Regions from separate parts of the Thalassorhabdus alkalitolerans genome, predicted to be linked through region 2. Evidence: riboswitches for the same ligand, from Rfam matches in the RefSeq annotation. Region 2 holds a riboswitch; the other holds the start of a gene.
The links. Region 2 has a riboswitch for magnesium ahead of mgtE (magnesium transporter). Riboswitches for the same ligand answer to the same signal wherever they lie in the genome.
Positions count from the first base shown of each region.

Region 1: it holds a riboswitch for magnesium, as region 2 does, so the genes downstream of both, mgtE (magnesium transporter) here and mgtE (magnesium transporter) in region 2, are expected to answer to the same signal.

Region 1 is NZ_JBHSOZ010000005.1:339,215-343,277, forward strand. It holds gene chrA (chromate efflux transporter) at 1-587, shown strand, start outside; gene ACFPU1_RS12585 (VOC family protein) at 719-1,153, opposite strand; gene mgtE (magnesium transporter) at 1,690-3,051, opposite strand; M-box (ykoK) riboswitch at 3,243-3,410, opposite strand; gene ACFPU1_RS12595 (DoxX family protein) at 3,538-3,915, opposite strand; gene ACFPU1_RS12600 (hypothetical protein) at 4,023-4,063, opposite strand, start outside.
Region 2 is NZ_JBHSOZ010000003.1:914,810-918,872, reverse strand. It holds gene aldA (aldehyde dehydrogenase) at 1-1,083, shown strand, start outside; M-box (ykoK) riboswitch at 1,196-1,359, shown strand; gene mgtE (magnesium transporter) at 1,631-2,995, shown strand; gene ACFPU1_RS07275 (hypothetical protein) at 3,201-3,719, shown strand; gene ACFPU1_RS07270 (MBL fold metallo-hydrolase) at 3,752-4,063, opposite strand, start outside.

The sequences.
Region 1 (4,063 bases), on a different contig from region 2:
TTTGTTTAGGATTGTTTTTTGGATTACTCATCCTTTTGCCTATCCTTCGTCAAATATTTTCCTTTCAGTGGCTTGTCTTATTTGACAGCTTTTACAGAGCCGGGGCTCTTGTATTTGGCGGAGGCCACGTTGTACTCCCCCTTCTTGAAAGAGAGGTAGTGCCTGCAGGATTAGTAGGCGAAGAAGCGTTCTTAGCAGGGTATGGGGCTGCCCAGGCAGTACCTGGACCCCTGTTTACCTTTGCTTCCTATTTAGGTGCAATATCTGATGGCTGGATGGGGGCAATGGTGGCAACAGCCGGCATTTTCCTGCCCGCCTTCTTACTCATTCTTGGGACGCTTCCCTTCTGGAATGTCTTGAGGCAGAATCGAAGAATTCAAGGGGCGTTGTACGGGGTCAATGCAGCTGTTGTCGGTATTCTTGCAGCAGCTTTATACCATCCTATCTTTACTACCGCCATTCAATCCTCTGTGGACTTTGCCTTAGCCATTGGTTTATTTGGCCTGCTTGTCTTCTGGAAGCTTCCGGCCTGGATGATTGTGATCATAGGAGCAGCAGGAGGTACAATGATTCAGTTAATGTTTTAATAAAAAGTTGTAAAGAAAGGGAACCTCCTCTTTAGTAGATTCCCTTTCTTTTGGAACTACCGCTGCCCACTATTTCCAAAAAACAATTTGAAAACCACTTTGCTTTGTCATTTATACTAGTACAGACATTGTTACTTCTCCCTTTTTTCCTCCCAAAGCCGTAGACGTTCTTCATGACTGACCTCTTTATGTACTTGGTGCAGCATCCAAATATAACCAAAAGTGTCCATGAATATGGCGTTCGATACCCCGTAGCCAGAAACCTCAGTCACGGGCTGCACCTCTGTACACCCTAAATCCATCGCCTTTGCATAGGTTTCCTTAATGTCTGGAACAGTCACATTCACCCAACTAGTTTTAGGATCGTCAGGTGTGGGTGCGATCAAATGGAATTCTGGGTTTTCATCTAACATATGGAATTGAACGTCGTATAGGATAAAAACGGCCTCATTTTCACCACGAGGGAAGTTTGAAACCTCCACCCGCTTGACGTCAAATATACTTTCGTATAACTCCAATGCTTTTAAGCTGTCTTTGACAACCATATTAATTTCTACACCAACCATCATAAACACGCTCCTTTTATGAATTCTTCCACTACCATTTTCCCCATTTTTAAACTAAAGTTCCACATTCAATGTAATTTTTACGGTGTTAGTCATAGGGAGAACAAGTTCGATCCAAGCAGGAGAAGAAAATGTTAGCCAGGTTCGTCCTCAAGTCTCTCTCCAAACTTTCGTTTTCTTTTTCCTTTTCATCAAAAACGTAATACATATTGAAGGATTAGAATTGCAAAAGGAAAAACCATTAAAAAACTGACTCAATAACGATGTTTCTTTGAGTCAGTTTTTTCGTTTTCAATATCATTCTCATTTTTATATTTCCATCTTGTGTCTTGGTTTTTTACCCTTTTTTCTACGTAACGACCGTACATAAACCACAAACGCAAGCACAATCAGGGTAAATAGTATACTTATTAGACAGATGATTAGAATTGTAGTCAGTGTGATGGTGAGTATACCATCAAAAAGAAAAATCTTCCCTTTCCTTTTAAAAAAAGGGACATAGACATGCACCATATCTATGTCCCGCTCCTTCTGCTTTACAAATACATGAGTAAAGAAGTTGCAATGGTAAAGTAAATAAGCAAGCCTAGAATATCGTTCACCGTGGTAACAAAAGGTCCTGAGGCAATGGCAGGGTCTAATTTCAGTTTGTTAATAATAAGGGGAAACAAAGCTCCAGTGACGGTAGCAATACTTAAAGATAAAAAGATGGATACGGCTACGACACCCGCTAAAACCAAATTCCCGTACAGTATGGTAATCAACCCGACAAGGACAATAGCACACGATAAACCTATTAATACTCCCGTAGAAAATTCTCTTCGGATGGTCTGCCATAGTCCTTTCTTTTCAAAGGATCCTGTAGCAAGGCTTCGAACAACAACAGCAAGTGACTGTGTTCCCGTGTTTCCAGCAGAGTCCATAATGAGTGGAATAAATGCTGCCAGAATAACAATCTCTTCTAACGTTCCTTCAAACTGATCAATCACACCAGCTGTAATCATCCCAAAAAACATCAACAAAATAATCCAGGGTGCCCTTTTTTTTGCTGCTTGAAAAGCAGAGAGGTTAACGTCAGTTGCTCCTCTCGTGGCGGAGATTTCACCGATGTCTTCTGTGACTTCTTCCTCGATAATGTCGATCACATCATCGACTGTCACAATACCAACCAGGGCACCATCGTCAGTTACAACAGGAGCTGCAAGCAAGTCGTACCTTTGAATGAGCGATGCTACTTCCTCCTGGTCAGTGGTGACTTTCGTTGAAACCACCCTTGTCCCCATAATATTCTCCACTTTTTCCTCTGTAGGAGAGACAATAAGGTCCCGCAAAGACACTACGCCAACCAGCTGATCTTCCTGATTGGTAACATATAAATAGTATACCGTCTCTGCATCTGGCCCTTCCTTTCGTAAAAACTCAATAACGTCGCTCACTCGATTATCGGCTTTTACCGCAAGAAACTCTTTGGTCATTATAGCTCCAGCGGTTTCTTCAGGGTAAGAAAGGAGCTCTTTGGCGTCAGCTGCTTCTTCCTTATCCATTGCAGTTAAGATTGATGAGCGCTTTTCTTCAGGCAGTTCTCCAAGAAAGTCGGCAACATCATCTGAATACATGTCGTTTAGCATATCAGCGATATAATTGTCATTTAATTCGCGGCTCACCCATTCCTGTTCAAGAAACTCCATCCCTTGAAATATTTCCGCAAATTCTTGAGGTTGTAGATAAGCATATAGCCGTTTTCTTTCTGTCTGATTTAATGTGTGAAAGATACTTAACTGGTCTGTTGGATGAAGCTCCAAAAATTGATCCCGAAATTGAGCTTCATCTTCTTTTTGTAACAAGTCAATCACATGTTCTGCGTATTCTTGACGAGAACGTGAATCCAGCTTTTTCATGCCATGCCCCCTAACGCTTTTTTCACTCCCCTGACCACTCAACGAAATGAAAAAAGTACTTTGTATTTTTATTGTTCCTTCCCGACTCGGCCTCTAAACTATCACTTTCTTTCATTTCTAACCTCCTTTTTTTAGAATAAAAAAACGTCCTCCACAAAAAGAGGACGCTAAGTGCGCACGATACAACATAATCAGACCCTCCATTCGTAGAGCTTTAGCACTGTGCGGCATAGGATTATCATCCAGCTGCATTAGAAAGGGCCTTATGTCGACCGTTCCAGTTGACCCATTGGCGTCTTTGGACGTTTTTGGGCAGCAGCATATCTCCAGCACAGGAGCCTCACCTAACGAGGTTTATTTTGTTTTTGGAAATACCTTATGTGTCATATGCAGTGTAATAAAAAAGACAAAATGATGTCAACCTGTATTTTGAATAACTGATTCTTTTAATTATTTTTTCCTATTCGTTTCGAATAAATAAACGTTTCAGGTAACCAGATTCAATTTCCTACTTCCTCTTACACTTAATAAAACAGCTAAAAGCAGAGCCGGCAACAGTAATTCATAATAGCTGATCATTCCCTCCTGATACGGCGCTAACAGAATGGAGATTATAAGCAAAAGAGCTACAACGATCGCTGACGATTTTACTAAAAGACCTACTATTAAAGTCGCCCCTACAATAATTTCAATAATTCCGGTCAAGTTTCCTAAAAACACAGGAATGCCTGCTTCTTCAAAGGTTTGATTGGCCTGGGAAATATCGGTCACTTTAATTATTCCATGAAGAGCTATAAATCCCCCAAGCAATATACGCAGCAAAAAAAGGATCCATTCCGTCCCTTGTTCAATCAGTTTTTTCATTTTTGGTCCCCCATTTCTCTACGTCCTATTCTAATAAACAAGACAGCTATAAAGGGAGGTGTTTCATTGAAAAATTTGTGACATATTCCTTAATACTTTTTATTGCTTTAAACATATGCACCTTTACTTCCTGTATTTCCCTCACACT
Region 2 (4,063 bases):
GAAGGTGATGTCATTAATAGTGACCGCCAAAATGAAAATATTATTTTGTTAAAGAAACCAATTGGAGTGGTTGCAGGAGTCGTACCGTGGAATTTCCCGATGTTTGTGTTGGCAAGAAAGGTTGCTCCTGCCTTGATAACCGGGTGTTCCATTATCATTAAGCCGAGTCAGCAAACCCCGTTAACCGCTGTTAAATTTTCAGAGGTTATTCATGAATCAGAGCTGCCTCCAGGGATCTTTCAATTAGTTACTGGAACCGGTTCCTCTGTTGGCACTCCTCTGGCTTCACACAAGAAAGTAAGCATGATTTCTTTAACAGGCAGTACTCCAGCTGGTTCAAAAGTAATGGAGGCTGCCGCGCGGAACGTAACAAAAGTTAATCTCGAGCTTGGGGGAAAAGCTCCAGCTATCGTCAGTAAGTATGCTGACCTGGATCTTGCTGCAGAAAAAATAATTGAATCACGCATTATTAACTCCGGACAAGTGTGCACGAATGCTGAGCGAGTTTATGTGCAGGAAGAAGTAGCAGATGAATTTATTGATAAAATTGTAACAAAAGCAAAGGAAATACGTTACGGGAATCCCCTGGTTAAGGAAGACATCGAAATGGGGCCGCTTGTAAGCAAGAATCAGCTGGATTCTGTTTCGGAAGCTGTGGAAAAAGCAAAAGCAGCCGGTGCTAAAGTGCTGGCAGGCGGACAGAGAGCAGACACAGAAAAGGGTTATTTCTTTGAACCAACGATATTAACCAATGTAGGCCAAGAAATGGATATCATGCAGGAAGAAATTTTTGGTCCGGTTCTTCCTATTACGACGTATCATTCTTTTTCAGAAGCTATCGTCATGGCAAATGATTCAGAATACGGCCTTTCATCTTCTATCTTTACAGAAAATTATCATGAAGTGATGCAGGGTGTTAATGAATTGGAATTTGGTGAAGTCTTTGTGAATCGGGAGAATTTTGAGGCGTTGCAAGGATTTCATGCTGGCTGGAGAAAATCAGGAATAGGCGGAGCTGATGGAAAACGTGGATTAGAAGAATTTCTTATTACTACCGTAGCGTATATGGAATACGAACGATAAGTAAATGATCAAGAAAAAGACATCTAGCGAAAGAGAATCTTTGCAAATTGCAGAAAATGCATTGACAGGTTTCTGAAATCAGCGTATATTCATGTTTGTGTTGGAAAAACGTAATATTTCTCGTTAGGTGAGGCTCCTGTACGGAGAGACGCTGCTGCCCAAAAATGTCCAAAGACGCCAATGGGTCAACAGGAACCATCGATATAAGGTGGTTTTTAATGCAGCTGGCATAGCCCTATGCCGTACAGTGCTAAAGCTCTACGAATGGGTAGCATGTTCTGTTTTGAGCATCTTTGTGCTGATTTAATAAGCGCTCTCCATTTGTGGAGGGCGCTTTTTTTACTCAGCAAAGAAGACGTTTCAGAAAAATTTTTAGGAGGTGAGGGAATTTTATGGACAGCAGTCCGGATTCCAGTTTTAGGTGCAGTGTAGTATATAAGGCTTTTAAGTCAGTGCGAGGATCGATTCCCTCATTTTGGATACTTTTAAAAACAAAGTAAATTAATGAATCAGGGACTCTATCCTCTTTTAAGAAGGAGGGAGAGCAATGGTTAAGTTAAATGATCATACTAGAGAAGAGTATATGAATAATATACTCGATATTTTGGAAAACAAAGCCATTGAGCAATTTAGAAATGCTTTTTTAGAGCTTCATCCAGCTGATCAGGTGGATCTTTTCAGCCGCCTGGATCAAGAAAAAAGAGCTCGTGTCTATGAATACCTAAGCCCCGAAGAATTTGCAGCTATCTTTGAAGGGCTGGAAGTAAATGATCAAAAAGAGATCGCTCTGGAGCTGGATAAAGAATATGCTGCAGAGATGTTTAATAACATGTACGCAGATGATGTAGCAGATTTTCTAGGTGAACTGCAGGAGGATAAAGTATCTGCTATATTAAAAGCAATGGATAAAGAGGATGCCCAGGATGTTAAAGAGCTTATGGCTTATGAGGAAGGTACAGCCGGGGCCATTATGACCAAAGAGTTTATCTCTATTAAGGCTACTGATACAGTGGCAGATGTGATCGAATTACTACGAAGAGAAGGACCCGATGCAGAAACGGTTTACTACTTATATGTAACTGACGAGTATAATAAATTGGCAGGTGTTGTTTCTCTTCGTGATCTGATTATTGCAGCAACGGATGAACCGATTATAAATATCATCAGTACGCGAGTGGTCTCAGTGCATGAGAACACTGATCAGGAAGAGGTGGCCAACCTTATCCAGAAATATGACTTCCTGGCAGCACCAGTGGTAACAAGTACAAATGAACTTGTGGGGATTGTAACTGTTGATGATGTTATTGATGTTATTGAAGAAGAAGCAACCGAAGATCTTGGGGAATTCTCTGCTTCAAGAGGGGCAACAGACGTAAATGTTACAGCTTTCGAAGCAGCTAAAAAGAGGTCACCCTGGATTATTCTGCTGATGTTTTTTGGTATGATAACTGCTGGAGTGATTGGCCAGTTTGAGGAAACATTAGAAGCAATTGTAATACTATCGGCTTTTATCCCGTTAATTATGGATTCAGCTGGTAATACGGGAACTCAATCACTAGCCGTTGTGGTCCGTGGTCTTGCGACAGGTTCTTTAGAGAAGAAGGGTCTTTTTAAAATCCTTCGAAGAGAGCTTGGCACTGGGATGATGATTGGTTTAGCATGTGCGATCGTACTCATGGGCTTGATCCCTATTTTATATGATGGCAACATCTTATTAGCCTTTATAGTCGGAACTTCTATTTTCCTTTCTTTAACCATATCTACAGTTATAGGGGCAACGGTTCCATTGATTATTAATAAATTAAAGCTTGATCCTGCTATCGCTTCTGGTCCTTTCATTACAACAGTAAATGATATACTTGGACTGCTGATTTACTTCAGCATAGCAACTTCTCTTCTTCAGTATTTATAAAAATATGGCTACGAATTGTGAAAAGCGTGAGCCGGAAATTCTTACGAGAATCTCCGGTTTTTTTCATTCCAAACATGCAAAAAAACTTAGATACTGGATAGATTTATTGGTTTTTGTGTAAAAATGGCTAATAGTTCAAAATCTTTATTTACAAAGGGTTTTTTTGTCAAGTAGAATGAGAGTAAGAGTAAAGGGGGCGATTCTTTTGTTCGTAAGGAATCAATTTTCAAACGAAGGCATGGAAAGTTGGAAAATTGCTGTTCAGGAAGCTGTCAATAACGTTGTGGCTGAGTCATTGCTTCTTGCTCCTGACCAACGCACGGAGATCCAGCTGTTAGACATCATGAAAAAGCATTGGAGAGATAAGGTTTCTCCTCTGTGGTTTACTAGTGATACCCTTTACTATTTATGGCTCATCCATGCTGCGAACCACCTCCTTCCTCGCATTGAAAATGAAGATGGTTACCTGGCCGGATATGTACAATATAAAGAGTTTCCGAGAGCTCTTTCTACGAAACATTTGACAGTGCCTCTTGTACGAGAGCAGCGGCTGCTGAAAGGGTATTTGTTTGAAAAAGAGGCCAAGGTTAAAATTCAGATTGCAGAGGCAGTTTCGGAAATGATGATACACAGCGAGTCTTCTTCTCCTAGTCATATTGCTATTTTTAGTATAGAAGCGGGAAAGTGGTCAATTTATAGAATGAATAAAAGAAAAGTATATTAAAAGCCTGCTCATTCGTTTAGAGAGCAGGCTTTTTATAGTTGCTTAGCAGACAATATAGAGTTAACCAGGTGGCGAGGAGAAAAATCTCCTGTCGTAAGAACGGATTTTGTCTTGCCTTTATGAAAAAGCAGGCGGGTAATCTCCTTGGAGGATAAACCTTGATAGTGGTAATAAAGTGTTTCTTCCTGCAGCCACTCCAAGAACTCTTTTTTCTTTTCCAATGCTTCTCTTCCTTTAGGTACAATGCCAGCGTGCCCGCAGAATACGTTGCCTACCTTTAATGCGAGGACTTTTTCAAGGGACGCAATCATATCAGGAACTGATTCTTCCTTCATTCCATATTT